Regions from separate parts of the Halobacillus sp. 12SKB genome, predicted to be linked through region 1. Evidence: predicted binding sites of a transcription regulator. Region 1 holds the regulator's gene; the other holds the start of a gene.
What was found. The regulator CtsR, encoded in region 1, represses protease genes until heat stress. The targets are predictions, from matches to a motif close to ATGGTCAATAAAGGTCAAACA.

Region 1 (10,657 bases):
GTCCTTAGTACGAGAGGACCGGGATGGACACACCGCTGGTGTACCAGTTGTTCCGCCAGGAGCATCGCTGGGTAGCTACGTGTGGTCGGGATAAGTGCTGAAAGCATCTAAGCATGAAGCCCCCCTTGAGATGAGATTTCCCTTTGCTTTAAGCAAATAAGATCCCTCAGAGACGATGAGGTTGATAGGTCCGAGGTGGAAGCGTGGTGACACGTGGAGCTGACGGATACTAATGGATCGATGACTTATCTATCTGATTATAATCATTCGTGAATGGCAATTGCTTTTCAAACAAGATGTTTCCTTATCCAGTTTTGAGGGTTCACCTCAAACTTTATATTGATGTGGTGGTGAAGGCGAAGAGGTCACACCTGTTCCCATGCCGAACACAGCAGTTAAGCTCTTCAGCGCCGATGGTAGTCGGGTTTACCCCCGTGAGAGTAGGACGCCGCCACGTCATTTGAAAAACCAGAAGATCATTCTTCTGGTTTTTTTCTATATCAACTCCCTTAAACATAGACATAAAGAAAGGAGGGGTAGATTGAACTGGTCATATTTTTTTCATGATGACATTCTTTTGTTTATATTCCGGTTATTCTTTGCACTTATTCTTTCAGGGTTGATTGGATTTGAAAGGGAAGTTAAAAATCATTCGGCGGGATTCCGGACCCATATCCTTGTGGGCGTCGGGGCTTGTATGATGATGCTCCTTTCTTTGTATGGATTTGAAACGTTCATTGATGAATATGAACATGTCCGTTTCGATCCAGCTCGTATCCCGTCCTATGTCATTAGTGGTATTGGGTTTTTAGGAGCAGGAACAATTATCGTCAATGGGATGACGATCAGAGGATTAACAACAGCAGCATCCATATGGACGGTGGCAGGGATTGGTCTTGTCGTTGGTGCAGGAATGTATGATGTGGCAACGGTCACAACGATTTTCGTGCTTATGAGCTTAGTCTTCCTCAATAAAATAGAAAAAGAAAAGTTTAATGGGAATCGGAAAAATATTTACCAAGTGACCATCGCTAAGGATGCACCGGTCAATAATGTATTAACTGTATTTGAACACATGAACCTGGAAATCAGGAAAATAGATATTGTTGCTTTGGACCAAAGCCAAAAGAAAGTAGTCGTTGAACTGAATAAAGGACAAAGGTATAATCGATCCCTTCTTTTAGAGCGTCTGTCTTTGATGGATGGTGTAGAAGAATGCGGACATCAGTATTAAAGGGCTGCACAGTTGATTCTGTGCAGCTTTTTTGTTTTATTTCATGGGGAAAAGGGGAAACATAGAAGATGTAATTCTCCTAAACAAACAAGTTGCATGACAAAAGAAAATGAGTATAATAAAATTAAAGTCAAAGATAGTCAAAGTCAAAAGAGGGGGAGGGAGCATGAGGAATATCTCTGATGTTATTGAAGAATATCTCAAGGAGATCTTAGATGAAAATCGGCACCAGGCAATTGAGATCAAGCGTAGTGAACTTGCCGAGAAATTTGATTGTGTACCTTCTCAAATCAATTATGTGATTAAGACACGTTTTACTGTGGAAAAAGGTTATATAGTGGAAAGTAAAAGAGGAGGCGGCGGATATATTCGTATCAGCCGAATCCAACACCGCAAAGGATCGGAAATGATTGAAGAGGTGATGGAGCTCATCAATCCCCATGTTTCCCAATCGAAAGCCATCGATGTGCTTGAGCGGTTGGTAGACTATGAGATCATCACTGATCGTGAAAGCAAACTGATGGCAAGTGTCATCGATCGCGACGTCCTTGCTTTTTCTTTACCACTTCGTGATGAAGTACGCGCGCGAATCATGACAGCCATGCTATTCACCCTTAAATATAAGTGTTGAGCGAGAAGGGAGAGATTCAGATGGAGTGTCAGAAATGTCATCAGCGTCCTGCTACCGTCCATTTGACGCAGGTGATTAATGGTCAAAAATCAGAAGTCCATGTATGTGAAAAATGTGCGAAAGAAAATGGGTACATGAATTACGGGGAAGAGAACTTCACCTTGAATGATCTCCTTTCAGGTCTATTTCATTCCGAGGGACCTTCTCCTTTAAAAGGGCAGAGCGCTCACTCATATAGTCAAAAACCAAAACTTAAATGTCCTAATTGCGGGCTCAGCTACGAGGAGTTTGCAAGGATCGGAAAGTTTGGTTGTGCGGACTGCTATAAAACGTTCGATGAACGTCTGAATCCCATTCTGCGCCGTGTTCACAGTGGGAACACCAGACATGATGGTAAGATTCCCAAACGTGAAGGTGGCAACTTGCACCTTAAAAAAGAGATGGAAGAATATAAAACTAATCTTCGACAATTAATTGAGCAGGAAGAATTCGAAGAGGCAGCGAAAGTTAGAGATAAGATCAGATCTTTAGAAAGTCAACTGCATCATAGGGAGGATGGTGATGAGTAATGTCTTTGCAGCAATTCATGAATGAAGCAATCAGTCCATGGATGAAACAAGAGGGTCCGGACAGCGATATTGTACTCAGCAGCCGTATACGACTTGCTCGTAACTTTTCCCAGCATCCTTTTCCTATCATTGCTTCTGAAGAGACTTTGAATAAAGTATTGGAATTTTTTCAAGAAGAGTTCCAACAGGAGTCTTTCAGAGATTATAAAGATTTTGAGCTGGTCCAAATGAAAGATTTACAGCCGATTGAAAAGAGAGTACTGGTAGAAAAACATTTGATCAGTCCACATTTAGCTGAGAAAGCGGATAAGTCGGCGTCTCTCATTTCACAAAATGAACAAGTATCAATCATGATTAATGAAGAGGACCACATTCGCATACAGTTATATTTCCCTGGCTTTCAGTTGGATCAAGCACTTGAACAAGCTAGCCAATTGGATGATTGGCTCGAAGAAAAAGTGAATTATGCTTTTGATGAGAAACGGGGGTACTTAACCGCCTGTCCGACCAATGTGGGTACGGGGATGAGAGCCTCTGTCATGATGCATTTGCCCGCCCTCTCCATGACTAATCAAATCAACCGTATGACGCCGGCCATTAACCAGCTGGGTCTTGTTGTAAGAGGCATTTACGGAGAAGGCAGTGAAGCTCTGGGGAATATTTATCAAATATCCAATCAGATTACCCTTGGTAAATCAGAAGAGGATATTGTTGAAGATCTTCACAGTGTGGTAAAGCAGCTGATTGAACAGGAGAGGAAAGCCAGAGAGGCATTGATGACCCGTTCGAGTATTCACTTGGAAGACCGTATCTTTCGTTCCTATGGTGTTTTGACCAATAGTCGAATCATAGAATCTAAGGAGGCCGCGAAATGCCTTTCTGATCTGAGATTGGGCATCGATTTAGGATTCATCGATCATATCCCGCGTACGATCTTAAATGAATTGATGGTTCTTACACAGCCCGGATTCTTGCAACAATACGCTAAGTCTACTTTATCCCCTGATGAAAGGGATATAAGGAGAGCATCTTTAATTCGCGAACGACTTCAATTAGAAAATGAAGAATAATGTTAGGAGGGAATGTCCATGATGTTTGGGCGATTTACAGAAAGAGCACAAAAAGTATTGGCGCTGGCACAGGAAGAAGCTGTTCGATTAGGTCACAATAACATCGGTACAGAGCATATCCTTTTAGGGTTAGTCAGTGAAGGAGAAGGCATTGCTGCTAAGGCTCTGACTGCATTAGGTCTTGAGTCTTCAAAAATCCAGCAGGAAGTAGAGAAATTAATCGGTAAGGGAGAGAAAGTTTCCCAAACGATTCATTATACACCTCGTGCGAAAAAAGTTATTGAGCTTTCCATGGATGAAGCTCGTAAACTGGGACACTCTTACGTGGGAACAGAACATATTCTTCTTGGATTGATCCGTGAAGGAGAAGGCGTAGCTGCACGTGTACTGAATAATTTGGGTGTGAGCTTGAACAAAGCCCGTCAACAAGTTTTACAACTCCTTGGAAATAATGAGTCCACAGGGGGTCAAAATCGTCGTGGTGGAGGAACAGGTGCTCAGGCGGCGAATGCGAATACGCCGACCCTCGATTCACTTGCCCGTGACCTTACAGCGATTGCGAAAGAGGGCAACATTGACCCTGTCATCGGTCGTAGTAAAGAAATCGAGCGTGTCATTCAAGTATTGAGCCGTCGTACGAAAAATAACCCGGTTCTTGTCGGTGAACCTGGTGTTGGTAAAACAGCCATCGCCGAAGGTCTGGCTCAGCAGATCATGAATAATGAAGTCCCTGAAATCCTTCGTGATAAGCGAGTAATGACTCTTGATATGGGTACTGTCGTTGCGGGTACCAAGTATCGTGGTGAATTTGAAGACCGTTTGAAAAAAGTGATGGAAGAGATCCGTCAGGCGGGGAACATCATCCTGTTCATTGACGAGCTTCACACGTTGATCGGTGCAGGTGGTGCAGAGGGTGCCATTGATGCATCCAATATTCTTAAGCCGTCTCTTGCCCGTGGTGAATTGCAATGTATCGGTGCAACCACCCTTGATGAGTATCGTAAATATATTGAAAAGGATGCGGCACTTGAGCGCAGATTCCAGCCTATTCAAGTGGATGAACCGAATCTTGATGAATCCATCCAAATCTTACAAGGCCTGCGCGACCGTTATGAAGCCCACCACCGTGTAACGATTACAGATGATTCAATCGAATCTGCGGTCCGTTTCTCTGATCGTTACATCACAGACCGTTTCTTACCGGATAAAGCGATCGACCTGATCGATGAGGCTGCATCCAAAGTTCGTCTTCGCTCCTATACTGCTCCACCGAACTTGAAAGAGTTAGAGCAGAAGCTTGAGGAAGTGCGAAAAGAGAAGGATGCAGCTGTCCAGAGTCAGGAATTTGAGAAAGCAGCTTCTTTAAGAGACAGTGAACAGCGCTTGAGAGATGAGTTGGAACAAACGAAAGATGAGTGGAAAGAAAAACAAGGCCAGGAAGATTCCGAGGTTACAGTTGAAGACATTGCTTCTGTCGTATCCACATGGACAGGAGTGCCTGTCTCCAAGATGACGAAAGATGAGAGCGAACGCCTTCTCCATCTTGAAGATACGCTTCATAACCGTGTAATCGGCCAGGAAGAAGCGGTCAAAGCAATTTCCAAAGCGATCCGCCGCGCCCGTGCCGGACTTAAAGATCCAAAACGTCCAATCGGTTCATTTATTTTCCTTGGACCTACAGGGGTCGGTAAAACAGAGCTTGCTCGTGCGTTAGCAGAAAGCATGTTCGGAGAAGAAGATGCGATGATTCGGATTGACATGTCCGAATACATGGAAAAACACAGCACGTCCCGTCTTGTCGGTTCACCTCCAGGTTACGTCGGTTATGAGGAAGGCGGACAATTAACAGAGAAAGTACGCAACAAGCCATACTCTGTCGTCCTGCTTGATGAAATTGAAAAAGCGCACCCGGAAGTGTTCAACATTTTACTCCAGGTTCTTGAAGATGGTCGTCTGACCGATTCCAAAGGACGCGTCGTTGACTTCCGTAACACAGTTCTGATCATGACCTCCAACGTAGGAGCTCAAGAATTGAAGCAGAATAAATATGTTGGCTTCTCTATGGGTGATACGGATCAGGACTACAAAGACATGAAGTCTAAAGTTACGGATGCGTTGAAGAAAGCTTTCCGTCCGGAATTCTTGAACCGTATTGATGAAACGATTGTGTTCCACTCCCTGGAGAGAAAACACATGAAAGATATCGTAACATTGATGGTCGAAGAATTGCGTAAACGCCTGAAAGAACAAGAGATCGACTTCGTCTTGTCTGATGCTGCTATCCAGCACATTGCGGAATCAGGGTTCGATCCAGAGTACGGAGCACGTCCATTACGCCGTTCTATTCAGAAGAATGTTGAAGATCTGCTTTCTGAAGAACTCTTAAAAGAGAACATTGCCAAAGGGCAGAGTGTGAAAATCGATCTTGATGACGATAAGAACTTTGTCGTCCACACGCAGCAAGAGTCAACAAATTAAATAGTTGTATAGTAGCAGGAAGGCTTGTTTTACAGAAGGTAGAAAGAACACGGAGGAAGGGCTGCTCCCCTTCTTCTATTTCACCGAAACCTATCATAAAGTGAACAGAGCCTAAGAAAAATCGGAAGGGTTTGCCTTCCGATTTTTTTCATCTTCCGCTATGATTTTACTAGAATGATTTAATATGATTGATAAGATTGTGAAACTTCTTCACAATCTTTTACGTATAAAATAATAAGAATAAGGAGCGAGATAGTCTTGGCAAAAAGAAAAACGAAGTTTGTTTGCCAGGAATGTGGGTATGAGACACCTAAATGGATGGGAAAATGCCCGGGGTGTAATCAATGGAACACGCTGGTCGAAGAAATGGCGGCTGCTCCGGCGAATTCCAGACATGTGTTTCAGACGAGCTCCACTTCCGCAACAACGAAACCAGAAAAAATCACACAGATCAAGTCTCAAAAAGAACCGCGTATGCCGACGGATATGCCCGAGTTTAACCGGGTTTTAGGTGGAGGAATCGTAGCGGGATCTTTAGTTTTGATCGGCGGAGATCCGGGAATCGGTAAATCCACTCTTTTACTCCAAGTCTCTGCGCAGATCGCAAAAAAAGACTTTCCCGTCCTCTACATATCCGGGGAGGAGTCATCCAGACAAACGAAGCTTCGAGCGGAACGTTTGGATATTACATCCGATGAACTCTATGTTCTATCGGAAACGAACTTACAGGATGTTATCAACCAGATTGAAAACATTGAACCAAAGTTTGTAGTTATAGACTCCATACAAACAATCTTTAAAGAAGACGTCACTTCTGCTCCAGGGAGCGTTTCTCAAGTACGTGAGTGTACGAGTCATTTAATGAGAATCGCTAAAAGCAAAGGTATTCCAATTTTTATCGTGGGGCATGTTACTAAAGAAGGTTCCATTGCGGGCCCCCGTCTGCTTGAACATATGGTGGATGCCGTCCTTTACTTCGAAGGGGAGCGGCATCATACGTTCAGAATTCTAAGAAGTGTGAAAAACCGTTTCGGAAGCACTCATGAAATGGGGATCTTCGAAATGAAGGAGAAAGGTTTGGAAGAGGTGCTGAACCCTTCTGAGATCTTCCTGGAAGAACGATCACAAGGGGCCGCGGGTTCGATAGTGGTTGCTTCTATGGAGGGGACAAGGCCGGTTCTTGTAGAGATTCAAGCGCTGATCTCTCCTACGGCTTACGGAAACCCGAGAAGGATGGCTACAGGCCTTGATAACAGCCGGGTTCCACTTTTAATGGCCGTGTTGGAAAAGAGAGCAGGGCTCCTGCTTCAGAACCAGGATGCATACGTAAAAGTCGCTGGTGGAGTGAAGTTGGATGAGCCGGCGATTGACTTAGCTGTGGCGATCAGCATTGCCTCAAGTTTTCGGGATCAATCTCCAAATGGAGATGATGTCGTCGTTGGGGAAGTTGGTTTGACGGGTGAGATACGAAGAGTTGCAAGAATTGAGCAAAGAGTCCAGGAAGCTGCAAAATTAGGCTTCAAAAGGGTCATCATTCCCAAGAAGAACATGGATGGCTGGACGCCTCCTTCTCAAATCGAAGTGATCGGTGTCAGTACCGTTCAGGAGGCGATGAAGGTAACACTGGGGGATTCATAAATGGAATGGCATGAAATCAACGAAAATGGAATCGGAGAAATTCTTCAGCTGGTGGCCCCTGGCACACCACTGAGAGATGGTATTGATAACGTCCTGCGTGCAAAAACAGGAGGATTGATTGTGCTCGGATACGGCGATCATATGCGCGATCTCGTGGATGGCGGGTTCCATATCCAGTCTGATTTCACGCCCGCCCACCTTTACGAATTGGCGAAAATGGATGGGGCGTTAATTTTAAATGACGAAGGGACGCGCATTCTTTATGCCAATGCACAATTGATGCCGGACCCGGATATTCTGTCCACGGAAACGGGGATGAGACACCGGACGGCCGAACGTGTGGCTAAACAAACGGGGGCTCTCGTTATAGCTATATCTCAACGCCGTAATGTGATCACTTTGTATAAAGGCTCTCTCCGTTATTCGCTGAAAGATATTGGTGTCATTTTGACAAAGGCGAATCAGGCGATTCAGACACTGGAAAAGTATAAAAATGTGCTCGATCAAAGCGTGACAAACCTCGGTGCGATGGAGTTTGAAAACATGGTTTCCTTTTCTGAAGTTGTCCAGGTCGTTCACCGGATTGAAATGGTTCTTCGGACGAAGACAGAGATTTTGAACTATGTAAATGAGCTTGGTACAGAGGGGCGTTTGATTCAACTGCAATTAACGGAATTAGTTTCGAATATTGAAGATGAGGCCACATTGCTCCTGCGTGATTACAGTAAGCGTCCTGATTATGAACCCTATTATATATTGAGAAAAATGCAGGAAATCACCAATACGGAACTTCTCTCCGATGAGCAGGTATTGAAACTTATGGGGTATTCACCCAATACGAAGTTGTCGGACCCTATCGTTCCAAGAGGGTACCGTATTTTAAGCCGGATTCCCAGACTCCCCGTACTCATTATTGAACACTTGGTCGAGAGGTTCGGTACGCTGGAAGAACTGATCCAGGCTTCTCCGAAAGAGCTGGTTGAAGTTGATGGTGTCGGAGAGATCCGTGCGATGAAAATCAGAGATGGCCTTGACCGCATACAAGAACAGTTGTTCGTAGATCGACATATATAAGAATATTGACTTATTTGTGAACAATGTGATATGATAATTTGTTTACTCATTGACTTAATTTGGAAGTTATGCTAAGTTATAAACCATCATTCCTTTTTTATATGGTTAATGGTTGTTAGGTTTGGTCATACTGTGTTTGAGGAGGTGAATACAAGTGCTTAAACGTATCGTACAGTTGTTTATTGTCATAACCGGCGGAACCATCGGTTACCTCTATTTTCCAGAGCTGTTTACAACCATGGGGCTGACCTGGCAGAATTGGATGCAATCTGTCTTAGGGGCCGTACTAGGAGCACTTATATTATTTTTATTTACTTTTTGGATTGTGGATTATATTGTCGATTTTTTAAGGTGGGTCGAAGATACCCTCGTCCGGGCACCGGTAGCGGACTTGCTGTTCGGAAGTCTCGGTTTGATTGTTGGGCTGATCATTGCCTACTTGATCAATATCCCTGTACAAGATATCCAGATTCAAGTGGTTAACCAGGTCGTCCCGATCTTTTTAACCTTCTTATTAGGTTACTTCGGTTTTCAAGTTGGTTTTAAGCGGAAAGACGAATTCTTGAACTTGGTTTCAAAGAAAGACAAGAAGCCGGAAGATGAACTTCAAGGAGATTCTACGGTCGATCCTGCTTTGGTACCGAAACGAAAGATTTTAGATACAAGTGTCATCATTGATGGCCGCATCGCGGATATTTGTGATACACATTTCCTTGAAGGAACGATTGTGATCCCACAATTCGTATTGGAAGAATTGCAGCACATCGCTGATTCATCCGATGGCCTGAAAAGAAACCGTGGTCGTCGTGGATTGGATGTCTTGAACCGCCTTCAAAAAGATCTGCCTGTAAATGTTGAAATTTATGAAGGTGATTTCGAAGACATTCAGGAAGTAGACAGTAAGCTTGTGAAACTTGCGAAGGTCATGGACGGAATTGTTGTCACCAACGATTTCAACTTGAATAAAGTTTGTGAGTTTCAAAATGTCCAAGTCTTGAACATTAATGATCTTGCGAATGCTGTGAAACCGGTCGTGCTTCCTGGAGAAGAGATGACAATCCAAGTCATTAAAGATGGGAAAGAGCAGAATCAAGGGGTCGCCTACCTGGATGACGGCACAATGATCGTCGTCGAAGAAGGGAAAGACTTTATCGGAAAGACGATTGAAGTTGTAGTCACCAGTGTGTTGCAGACATCGGCCGGTCGTATGATCTTTGCAAAGCCGAAATCACTTGAAAAAGCCTTGTAAAAACGGTATAAACAAATAGAGAATGACAAAAGTGATAACATGCGTGTTATCGCTTTTGTTGTTTTATGAACGTCTAAACAAACGTAGGATGGATACGCATGAAAAAATATACAGCTATCATACTTGCGGCGGGACAGGGCAAGCGGATGCTCGCTGGTCGCAATAAGCAGTTTTTGAAAATCGGTGACCAACCGTTGATCTGTCACACTCTTTCCGTCTTTGATCAGGATGAGTGGTGTGAAGAGTTGATTTTAGTAACTAATGAACGTGAACGATCTCAGATGGAGGAACTTTTACAAGAATATCCGCTCCGTCACTCCGTTCACCTCGTTGATGGTGGAGCGGAACGTCAGGATAGTGTATTTGCAGGACTGGAAGCTGTCAGGCACAGAGAACTTCCTGTGTTTATTCATGATGGAGCGCGCCCGTTTGTACCCCGGGAGCTCTTACACGAATTGTCTGTGACGGCCTGCGAAAAAGAAGCCGCTCTTCTTGCTGTACCTGTGACGGATACGATCAAGCAGAAGTCGGATCTAGGTTTGGATACATTGGATAGAAGCACTCTATGGGCGGCTCAGACGCCTCAAGCCTTTTCTTATGATTTGATTTATGAAGCGCATGAACAAGCAAGGAAAAGCAGATACTACGGCACAGATGACGCTTCTCTCGTCGAGCGGTTGGACAAAGAAGTGGCCATCGTGAAGGGAAGCTATG
Region 2 (10,657 bases), 1.0 Mb from region 1:
ACGCATGGGGGCCGGACACCGACCGATTGGCTCGTGACGGATTGGGCGAAAGAAGCGGTCCAGCTTGGAGCAGGAGAAATTCTGCTTACGTCCATGAATAAGGATGGAGAAAAATCCGGTTTTGACCTGCCTTTATTGAAAGTCGTACAGGAAGTGGTGAGTGTTCCTGTTATTGCTTCCGGCGGGGCAGGGACCAGTGAACATTTTTATGACGTTTTTAGTGAAGTTGAAGCAGATGCCGCGCTTGCCGCTTCCATTTTTCACTATAAAGAAACGTCTGTGCAAAACGTGAAAGCATATTTAAAGGAAAAAGGAGTGCCTGTCCGATGAATTTAGATGACATTCAATTCGATGAACAAGGTCTCGTTCCAGCGATCGTGCAGGATGCCAAATCAAAAGCTGTCCTGACTTTAGCCTATATGAACGAAGAATCTTTGAAAAAAACGTTGGAGATCGGTGAAACCGTATTTTACAGCCGCTCCCGTCAAGAGTTGTGGCACAAAGGGGAGACATCCGGGAACACGCAGGAAGTAAAAAGCATTCATTACGATTGTGACCAGGATGCCTTGCTTGTTCAAGTGGTACCCTCTGGGCCAGCCTGCCATAAAGGGGAATATAGTTGTTTTTCTGAAGAACTGACAGATTCAGAAACTAAGGTAAAAGAAAACCGCTATCAAATTCTGGATGAGCTTCAAACCGTACTGGCTGAACGAAAAGCAACTCTTCCTGAAGGATCATACACATCCACACTGTTTCAGGAAGGGGTCGACCGGATTGCGAAGAAGATCGGAGAGGAAGCAGGGGAAGTCATCATCGCTGCGAAAAATGATGATCCAGAAGAAATTGCTTTGGAATCCGCGGATCTTTTATTCCATCTCTTATTAATCCTGACTGATCGTCAAGTTCCACTGGATGATGTATTGGATGTTTTGGAAAAACGTCATTCCTAAATGGATTACATTTTTCTCCTATTTCTCTGTGAGCATTTATGTTATACTGCATAATTAGTGAGATTTGAAACGGAAATAGGGGGACAGTCATGACGACAACACTTAAAGGAACTACAGCACAACAGGATACGAATATTATCCCATTTGTACCTACTGGGTCATTTTATTTTTCCCATGGGATTCAGGCTTTTCAAAAGCGTCGTTTCAGTGCTGCTGTCAAGTGGCTGAAAAAGGCGATTGAAGCTTCTCCCGAGGAACCATTATATCCATGCCAACTTTCTGTCGTTTATACGGAAGTTGGCTCTTATCATGCCGCAAATCAGGTACTGACCGAGGTATTAGCTGAACACGGCAGAGAATACGTCGATTGTTACTATCTGATGGCGAATAATTACGCACACCTCGGTCTTCTTAATGATGCCAAAAAATATGTCGACACCTATTTAGAGCAACCAGGAGACGGCGAATTTGAAGAAGCAGCGAAGCAATTGAGAGATATGCTGGATTCATTAGAGGAAGAAGATGAAGACGATGATTGGGCATTTGAGGATGAAGATGAGCTCATCATTTATCAGGAAACAGCCTTTTATCACTTAGAGCACGAGGAGTGGGAGGAAGCCTTAAGTGTTCTCGATGAAATGATGGAGTTATTCCCGGAATTCAAAATCGCCAAACATCGGTACGCGTACGCGTTGTTCATGAACGGGGATCGTGACGAAGCGATTCAGCTCGAAAAAGAGACCCTGGACAACGAACCGTCGAACCTCCACTGTGACGTGAATTTGGCTACTTTTTATTTGAAGCAGGGGATGAAGGAAGAAGCTTCTTTCCACATTGAACGGCTCCGCAATGTATTTCCTATGCATGAACAGCAGAAACTAGTCGTAGCTGAAACTCTTGCAAGGGCCGGTTATTATCAGGAAGCGGTTGAACGGTTCAGGTCGCTTCGTGATAAGCAGGTCACACGCCGGAGAATTTACTACAAGTGGTACAGCATCTCCGTTTATCATACGGGCAATCCATCTAAAGCGTTGCAGCTATGGGAAGAGGGATGCAAGCAGTTCCCTAAGATGGGGAATGAAGGCGGCCCCTGGGAGCAGGAATAGGTAAAGATGCATTTCTCTCTTCTGTAAGCACATTAATGGACGGTTTTCGTATGATTTACTATGATATGTACAGGAATTGCAACTCAGATTATTTGGATTCATAAGGAGTGAAGATTGATGAGTGAAGATCGCATTTATGATGTCATTATTGCCGGGGCAGGCCCTGCTGGCATGACAGCAGCTGTTTACACCTCCCGTGCTAACCTGGATACGCTGATGATTGAGCGCGGCATTCCAGGTGGTCAAATGGCGAACACGGAAGACGTTGAAAACTATCCGGGCTTTGAAAGCATTCTTGGACCAGACCTTTCCAATAAAATGTTCGACCACGCGAAAAAATTCGGTGCAGAATATGCCTATGGAGATATTAAAGAAGTCGTAGATGGCAAGGAATACAAGACAGTCAAAGCCGGTAACAAAGAATACAAAGCACGCGCTGTCATCATAACGACAGGTGCTCAATATAAAGAACTTGGTGTGCAGGGTGAAAAAGAACTTGGCGGCCGTGGTGTTTCTTACTGCGCAGTATGTGATGGAGCATTCTTCCGAGATAAAGAACTCGTCGTTGTAGGCGGTGGAGATTCTGCAGTCGAAGAAGGTGTCTATCTTACACGCTTTGCAAGCAAAGTAACGATTGTTCACCGTCGTGACGAATTACGCGCACAAAAGATTCTTCAAGACCGCGCTTTTGATAACGATAAAATCGACTTCATCTGGGATACTGTCGTCAAATCCATCAACGAAAAAGATGGAAAAGTAGGAAGCGTTACGCTTCACAATAAAAAAACCGATGAAGTGTACGACTTTGATACCAACGGTACGTTCATTTATATCGGAATGATTCCATTGTCCACACCGTTCGAAAGCCTGGGCATCACGAATGAACAAGGGTATATCGAAACAGATGAAAACATGGAAACGAGAGTACCAGGCGTATTTGCTGCCGGGGACATCCGTGAAAAAGAATTGCGTCAAATTGTAACAGCAACTGGTGATGGAAGTATCGCCGCACAATCTGTTCAGCACTATATTGAAAATCTTTTAGAGGAATTGAAGGTCGTCAATTAAAAAAGAAACAGCATTTTAACTCCGGTGTAACACCTATGAAATATTTTCCTGTTACGATGGAAATGATTAATTGACCCCCTTTTAATAGATTAATCTCTATGAGGCACAGGTGCTCGTCATCTGTGTCTTTTTTTGTTTTATACATGAAATTTGTTGAATTTAGGCCTTTTAACAAGTAGGTACTCTTTTAAGATTTCAGCGAAGGTTTCGTTCCATTCAGTCTCAACGCAAGCAACGAAATCATTATCCAAATAAGTTTAAAGGAAATAGTTTTCAATCCAGGCTGTGGAACATAATATTGTAGCAACCTGTGAATTCATTGTATAATGGGTGGAGATGCCCTCTAGAAAGAAAATGAGGTGACCATAACGATGCAGCGTGTAGCGAATTGTATTTTGAAAGTTGATGATTCCGTATTGATGTTAAAAAAACCACGCAGAGGCTGGTATGTAGCTCCTGGCGGCAAGATGGAAGCCGGAGAGAATATTAAAGATTCCGTTGTCCGTGAATTTAAAGAAGAAACGGGACTTTCCATTGAAAATCCAGAGCTTCGTGGTTCATTTACATTTGTCATGCGGGAAGATGGGAAAACCGCTCAAGAATGGATGATGTTTACTTTTTACAGTACGAGCTATTCCGGGGATTTGCTTGATGAAAGTGAAGAAGGTGAACTGGAATGGGTTCCGGTTGAAGAAGTTCTTCAAAAGCCGATGGCAGAGGGAGATCGGAGGATTTTCAAGCACATCTTAAGTAGTGAAGAGCAAGTATATGGAACATTTGTATATACGACGGACTTCCGCTTGATTGATGAAGATTTGGATCCGTCACGACCTGACTAATGGGGAGCGATGAAAGATGCCAGTAAATGCCAACGAAACTCAGTTAGTAATCATCACAGGAATGTCAGGAGCAGGGAAAACCGTAGCTGTTCAAAGCTTTGAAGATCTCGGTTTTTTTTGTGTCGATAACTTACCACCGGCCCTGCTTCCAAAGTTTCTTGAACTGATGAAAGATTCCAGCAACAACATTCAAAATGTGGCTCTAGTGATGGATTTACGTGGACGGGAATTCTTCGATGCCCTCTTTGATTCTCTTGACCGTCTAGGAAAAGAGGAATGGCTGCAAGAACATATTCTTTTCCTTGATTCAGAAGATCAAGCGCTTGTTTCCCGCTATAAAGAAACACGCAGGTCCCATCCCCTTGCTAAAGAAGGGCTGCCACTTGAAGGTATACGCAAAGAGAGAAAAATGCTGGATGAGCTGAGAGGCCGTTCGCAAACGATCATTGATACAACATCATTGAAACCGAAAGAACTCCGGGAGCGGATTATTGAAAAGTACCGTCAAAAGGAACAACAGGTGTTTTCCATTCAGATGGTATCCTTCGGTTTTAAATACGGCGTACCCATTGATGCCGACTTAATGTTTGATGTCCGTTTCCTGCCGAACCCGCATTATGTTGAACATATGCGCCCGTTGACAGGGTTGAACACAGAAGTATCCTCCTATGTTTTTAAATGGACAGATACACAGAAGTTCCTTGAAAAGCTGAAAGACTTGCTGCAATTCATGCTGCCTCAATACAAACGTGAAGGAAAAAGTCAGCTTGTTGTTGCTGTCGGCTGTACAGGCGGTCAACATCGCTCTGTAGCACTTGCTGAGCACTTATCGGAATATTTCTCTACCGACTTCGTGACCCATGTCACTCACAGAGACATTGATAAAAGAAAGGGTTTGTAACGGATGGATCATAAGACCAAGCCGCGTGTCGTCGTTGTAGGTGGCGGGACCGGAATGCCTGTGCTTTTGCGCGGGTTGAAAAATTTACCGATCGACCTGTCAGCCATTGTTACAGTGGCTGATGACGGTGGGAGCTCCGGCCGCTTACGTAATGAGATGGCCATTCCCGCTCCAGGGGATATCAGGAATGTTGTCGCTGCCTTATCGGATGCTGAACCTATGCTCCTTGAGCTTTTTCAACACCGGTTTGCAGCGGGTAACGGCCTGTCCGGTCATTCCATGGGAAATCTCCTGCTAGCTGCGATGGCATCCATGACGGGAGATTTTTATAAAGGGATCAAAGAAATCTCCAGAGTCCTGAACGTGCGTGGTCATATTTATCCGATTGCCAATCATTCAATGAACCTCCATGCAGAAATGGAGGATGGGACGGTTGTGACCGGTGAGTCTAGTATTCCTAAGCAGAACAAGAAAATAAAAAGGGTGTACGTAAGCCCTACACCGGTTCAGCCTTTGCCGGAAGCCGTAGAAGCAATCAAATCCGCAGATTTGATTGTCATCTCACCTGGAAGTCTTTATACAAGTATATTACCGAATATCATTATTCCTGAAATCGGTCAGGCATTGAAAGAAACGAAAGCGATGGTCACTTATATATGCAACGTGATGACGCAGCAGGGGGAAACTTCTGGTTACACGGCTGCTGATCATATACAGGCATTATTTGATCATATCGGAGAAGATGTGTTACAGTCAGTGATTGTGCATAATCAACCGATTGATCAAGGGGTAAGGGCTGCATATGCGGAAGAAAATGCCGAGCCCGTTGTTTATGATATTGAAAGAATTAAGTCCATGGGATTGAAAGTCATAGAAGAAGATATCATCGACCATAGCAAGCCTATGCTACGTCATGACACAGATAAATTAGCAAAGTTACTGCACTCCATGCTTTAGGTGTTGCGTGGTAGGTAGAAGGGGGTGTACATCATGTCATTTGCATCAGAGATCAAAAAAGAATTAACCAATGTAGAAGCAGATACTTGCTGTATGGAATCGGAGCTAGCTGCCCTTGTTCGCATGAACGGCACCTTTTCCCTTTCCAACCGTGAATATATTCTGGATGTACAAACAGAGAATGCAGCGATTGCGAGAAGGATCTACACGTTAATCAAAAAGCTTTATCCCTACCCGGTTGAACTCCTTGTCCGGAAAAAAATGAGGTTAAAAAAGAACAATGTTTATATTGTCAGGATGACGGAGAAAGCGAAAGTCGTCCTTGAAGATCTTGAAATCCTGAAAGGTCCTCTATCCATTAATCCAGACATCCCTCAAAAGTATTTGAACGATACATGTTGTAAAAGGGCTTATTTACGAGGAGCATTTCTTGCGGGTGGTTCAGTCAATAACCCGGAAACTTCTTCCTATCATCTTGAAATTCATTCTTCTGATGAGGAACACAACGAGGCGTTGTGTAAGCTTATGAATAGTTTCGGGTTGCACGCAAGGACACTCAGTCGGAAAAAAGGATACATTACCTACTTGAAAGAAGCGGATAAAATCACGGAGCTCATTAGTAATATAGGAGCACACCAGGCGCTTTTCAAGTTTGAAGATGTGAGGATCGTCCGCGATATGAGGAACTCCGTCAATCGTCTCGTCAATTGTGAGACTGCGAATTTGAATAAGACGATCGGTGCCGCTTTCCGTCAAGTAGAGAACATAAAATTCATTAAACGGACAGTAGGTTTAGAGGCCCTGCCGGATAAATTGCAGGAGATTGCATCTTTAAGGCTGCAGCACCAGGAAGTTTCTTTAAAAGAGCTTGGTGAGTATGTTTCTGGTGGATCGATCAGTAAATCAGGAATCAACCACCGCCTGCGTAAAATCGACGAGTTTGCCGAAAAAGTTAGAAAAGGTGAAGTCACAGAAAACACAAGAAACTAATGTTTCCTTAACAAATTCATGCTATAATGAAATACAATTATAAACGCTTTCTACAAGAGAGCGTTCTTTTTTCTAAGTATTGAATCCGCTTACAAAGAAGTTGAAATATAGAATGAGAGGAGAATGACAGGTGATTGAAAGGACGATAACGATTGAGCTCGAAACAGGTTTACAGGCAAGGCCAGCAGCACAATTCGTACAAGAGGCGAACAAGTTCACCGCAGATGTTTTTATTGAAAAAGGTGAGAAACGTGTAAATGCCAAAAGCATTATGGGGTTAATGAGCCTTGCTGTCGGGACCGATGAAGAAATCAAATTGATTGCAGATGGCTCTGATGAGGAAGAAGCAGTTCAGGTTCTTACCGACTTTGTGAAAAATGAGTAATAGATGTTTATGTGAAAAAATGAACGTTCTCCAATGAGGGAACGTTTTCATATTTCACAAAAAAATCCGCTGTGTAATCACAGCGGATTTTGTGTCTTTATTGTTCGTTTTTCTCCATTACTTTATCAATCAAGCCGTAGTCAACAGCTTCGTGGGCAGACATGAAGTTATCACGATCCGTGTCGCGTTCGATGACTTCCATTGGTTGTCCAGTACGCTCAGCAAGGATCTTGTTCAGCTTCTCGCGCATCTTAATGATACGCTTCGCGTGAATTTCGATATCTGAAGCCTGACCTTGTGTGCCTCCAAGTGGTTGGTGAATCATAACTTCACTGTTTGGTAGTGCATAACGTTTACCTGGTTCACCGGCGTTCAGCAGGAATGCACCCATAGATGCAGCCATACCTGTGCAGATTGTGGATACGTTCGGCTTGATGAACTGCATCGTATCATAAATCGCCATACCTGCCGTGATTGAACCACCAGGGGAGTTGATGTATAGGGAAATGTCTTTTTCCGGGTCGTCAGCCGCAAGGAAAAGCAACTGCGCAACAACAGAGTTTGAGATGTTATCATCGATCGGGCTTCCCAGCATGATGATCCGGTCTTTAAGTAAGCGGGAGTAAATATCATAAGCACGTTCTCCGCGGTTTGTTTGTTCAATAACTGTAGGGACTAAATTCATTTGAAATTCCTCCTTAACATCAAATTAATAATGATGGAATACATTCATCATACCTATAAGGTCAATAAAGGTCAAACAAAAACAATCGACCTTTTATCCTTTATTTCAGCAAGGTTTGTTATGCCTTTTGAGTATGAAAAAAGGTTATTCTTATTCGTTCTATGTGATGTGTTCCAATTCCTTCTACCATCATACCCTAAATTTACCTATATAAACGTCCAAACCTATAATTAAGCTACATGGCAAGGGGGACATTTTTATGAGATGTTTTGGGGTTTGTTACTGAATTGAGCGCCTGGGGTGGTTGGGAATCTACACGTCTAGCTCCATCGCCCAGACACTCGTGTCTACCAAGGCGATTCCGCATTTGAACACTTTCCTGTGGGGGAGGGTCGAACTTCCACGGGCTACGTCCTGCGGGATGTTGCTATCTCCTTCTCCCGCGGGATTCTCACAGCTTCCCACCCGCCCCATGGAAAGCGAACCTTTTCCCGTAGCCCCTAAGCTCTTATAAAATCTTCGAAACAGATCCTTCACAAGGGAGCTTTTCTGGAAGATCATAAAAATGGGTTGCGTTTTTTGGTGATTCTCCTTATAATATTAAATGCATGTCGCTTTTGCGCCCGTAGCTCAGTTGGATAGAGCGGTAGATTCCGGTTCTACGTCAGTCGGGGGTTCGAATCCTCTCGGGCGCGCTGAATAAAAAGACCTTCCTTGAATGTAAGGAAGGCCTTTTTTTTACAAAAATATCATTATATTAATATACTAATCCTTTGTGATTTATGGTGGTTACAAGAGTGTTATTTAAATATTAATTAAACAGATATCACACAGGAATTATACGAACGTTTATTTGGTTTTATTATCGTCATGTAGGTTCTTTTTGCCTTATTTGTGTGTTATGATTGAATAAATAAAGTCAGACTTTTCGCTTTATTTAGAAGAGGGGTATTTATGACAAACCTAATCCGTTACAAAATGTTGTCGACCGAAGAGGTTTCTGAAGACAGGCGGATTCACTTGTTCGATATGCAGGAACAGCAAAAGTTATCCTTCAACTATAAGTCATTGAAGCGAACACCTGAAAATTATGTAGGTGAAGAATTAGCTCATTTCTTGGATAAGCGTAAGTTGAAAATCGATAATGGTTTTTATGATAAAAAAGGACATGCTTCCTGAAGCGTGTCTTTTTTTGTGTGAGAAGCTCTGGAGGAGGATGGATATTGGAGTGTATCCTTTGGTATGATGAAGGTGAAAAGTTCAGGAGGGCTTGTGCATGTCTGAAGTCGTATTATATGTAAAAGAAAACTGTGGATTATGTGAAGAAATCAAAGGCCTATTATCACTGTTCGATGTCAAAGTAGTCATGGTGGATATTGAGAAAGATCCAGAACTATTAGAGAAGTATTTGCTTGAGGTACCGGTGTTAAAGATCGGTGCGGAAGAGTTGGATTATCGTGAAATTGATTACATAGAACTAATGAAGCGTTTACAATGAAAAACGTATGGGTTTTCGCTTGCACGTGGACAACCCCACTGTTAATATAAAGTTGAAATAGGATATTTTTTTGCTCCGAGCGGGACATAATATGACTAGCTGGGACGTAATACATCCCGGTTGGTACCATTTCAAAGAAGGAGCTTTTTCCATGAGAGCGTTCATCGACTTACAAAAAAAATTATTCCCGGATGTCCTGGACGTTATACAGCGCCGTTATCAGCTGTTGTATTACATCCAGATCATGCAGCCTGTAGGCCGAAGAGCGTTAGCTGAAAGCGTTGAGCTGGCTGAACGTACGGTCCGAAGCGAAGTGGACTTTCTGAATAAACAAGGAGCTGTAGAGATTACCTCAAGAGGCATGCACTTAAGTTATGAAGGGCAGAACATTCTTGAGCAGTTAGCTGAGTTTATTAAAGAGGTCTCTGGGATTAAGGTTTTAGAACAACAATTAAAGGATAAATTAAATTTAGACCATGTCGTTGTTGTTCCTGGTGATAGTGATGAGCTTAATTGGGTAAAACAAGAGATGGGAAAAGCATGTGTCCAGTATTTGAAAGAACATATGTCGCCTGACCAGGTGATAGCCATTACAGGCGGAACAACGATGGCATCCGTCGCGCAAGTGATGACGCCGCTGTCTGGAGCTGATCAGTGCTTATACGTACCTGCACGTGGAGGCTTAGGTGAAAGAGTTGAAAACCAGGCCAACACAATCTGTGCGGAAATGGCGAAAAAAGCAAGGGGTGACTATCGTCTTTTATATGTACCCGATCCCCTCAGTGAGGAATCCTATCAGACGATAAAAGAAGAGCCTTCGATAAAAGAAGTGCTGGATATCATCCGGAACGCTGAAATCGTCATCCACGGAGTAGGCGATGCGCTTACGATGGCAGAACGAAGAAAGACTTCCCCTGAGCAGTTGGAATTAATCAAACAGCATAACGCAGTAGGCGAAGCTTTTGGTTACTATTTCAACGTAGAGGGTCAGATCGTTCACAAAGTTCGTACGGTCGGTCTTCAGTTAGAAGATCTAAAGCGTGCGAAACATGTCATTGCTGTTGCCGGGGGGCGTTCGAAAGCACAAGCCATCTCATCTTATTTCCAACCGGGCCAGAGTAATGTCCTGATCACTGATGAAGGGGCAGCCCAAGAGTTAATAAGGGATTTATCCCTTTAAATAAATATGATTTCAATCATCCTAAGGAGGAATTTTGCATGACAGTAAGAATTGGTATTAACGGATTTGGACGTATTGGACGTAATGTTTTCCGTGCT

Region 2: a site for CtsR is predicted at 7,939-7,959, ahead of clpP (ATP-dependent Clp endopeptidase proteolytic subunit ClpP). Genes of this name have one in related genera too.

Annotation. Positions count from the first base shown of each region.
Region 1 covers NZ_JBRFWR010000001.1:959,893-970,549, reverse strand. The annotation lists rRNA gene ACQ4XT_RS04890 (23S ribosomal RNA) at 1-253, shown strand, start outside; rRNA gene rrf (5S ribosomal RNA) at 344-457, shown strand; gene ACQ4XT_RS04880 (MgtC/SapB family protein) at 542-1,234, shown strand; gene ACQ4XT_RS04875 (CtsR family transcriptional regulator) at 1,401-1,865, shown strand; gene mcsA (protein-arginine kinase activator protein McsA) at 1,886-2,434, shown strand; gene mcsB (protein-arginine kinase McsB) at 2,434-3,504, shown strand; gene clpC (ATP-dependent protease ATP-binding subunit ClpC) at 3,523-5,982, shown strand; gene radA (DNA repair protein RadA) at 6,241-7,620, shown strand; gene disA (DNA integrity scanning diadenylate cyclase DisA) at 7,621-8,694, shown strand; gene ACQ4XT_RS04845 (PIN/TRAM domain-containing protein) at 8,849-9,943, shown strand; gene ACQ4XT_RS04840 (bifunctional 2-C-methyl-D-erythritol 4-phosphate cytidylyltransferase/2-C-methyl-D-erythritol 2,4-cyclodiphosphate synthase) at 10,042-10,657, shown strand, end outside.
Region 2 covers NZ_JBRFWR010000001.1:1,995,193-2,005,849, forward strand. The annotation lists gene hisF (imidazole glycerol phosphate synthase subunit HisF) at 1-330, shown strand, start outside; gene hisIE (bifunctional phosphoribosyl-AMP cyclohydrolase/phosphoribosyl-ATP diphosphatase HisIE) at 327-950, shown strand; gene ACQ4XT_RS09550 (tetratricopeptide repeat protein) at 1,040-2,056, shown strand; gene trxB (thioredoxin-disulfide reductase) at 2,174-3,124, shown strand; gene ACQ4XT_RS09560 (8-oxo-dGTP diphosphatase) at 3,496-3,963, shown strand; gene rapZ (RNase adapter RapZ) at 3,980-4,864, shown strand; gene mgfK (gluconeogenesis morphogenetic factor MgfK) at 4,868-5,821, shown strand; gene whiA (DNA-binding protein WhiA) at 5,855-6,811, shown strand; gene ACQ4XT_RS09580 (HPr family phosphocarrier protein) at 6,942-7,196, shown strand; gene clpP (ATP-dependent Clp endopeptidase proteolytic subunit ClpP) at 7,294-7,881, opposite strand; tRNA gene ACQ4XT_RS09590 (tRNA-Arg) at 8,501-8,576, shown strand; gene ACQ4XT_RS09595 (ubiquinone biosynthesis protein COQ4) at 8,836-9,060, shown strand; gene ACQ4XT_RS09600 (glutaredoxin family protein) at 9,158-9,379, shown strand; gene ACQ4XT_RS09605 (sugar-binding transcriptional regulator) at 9,531-10,559, shown strand; gene gap (type I glyceraldehyde-3-phosphate dehydrogenase) at 10,598-10,657, shown strand, end outside.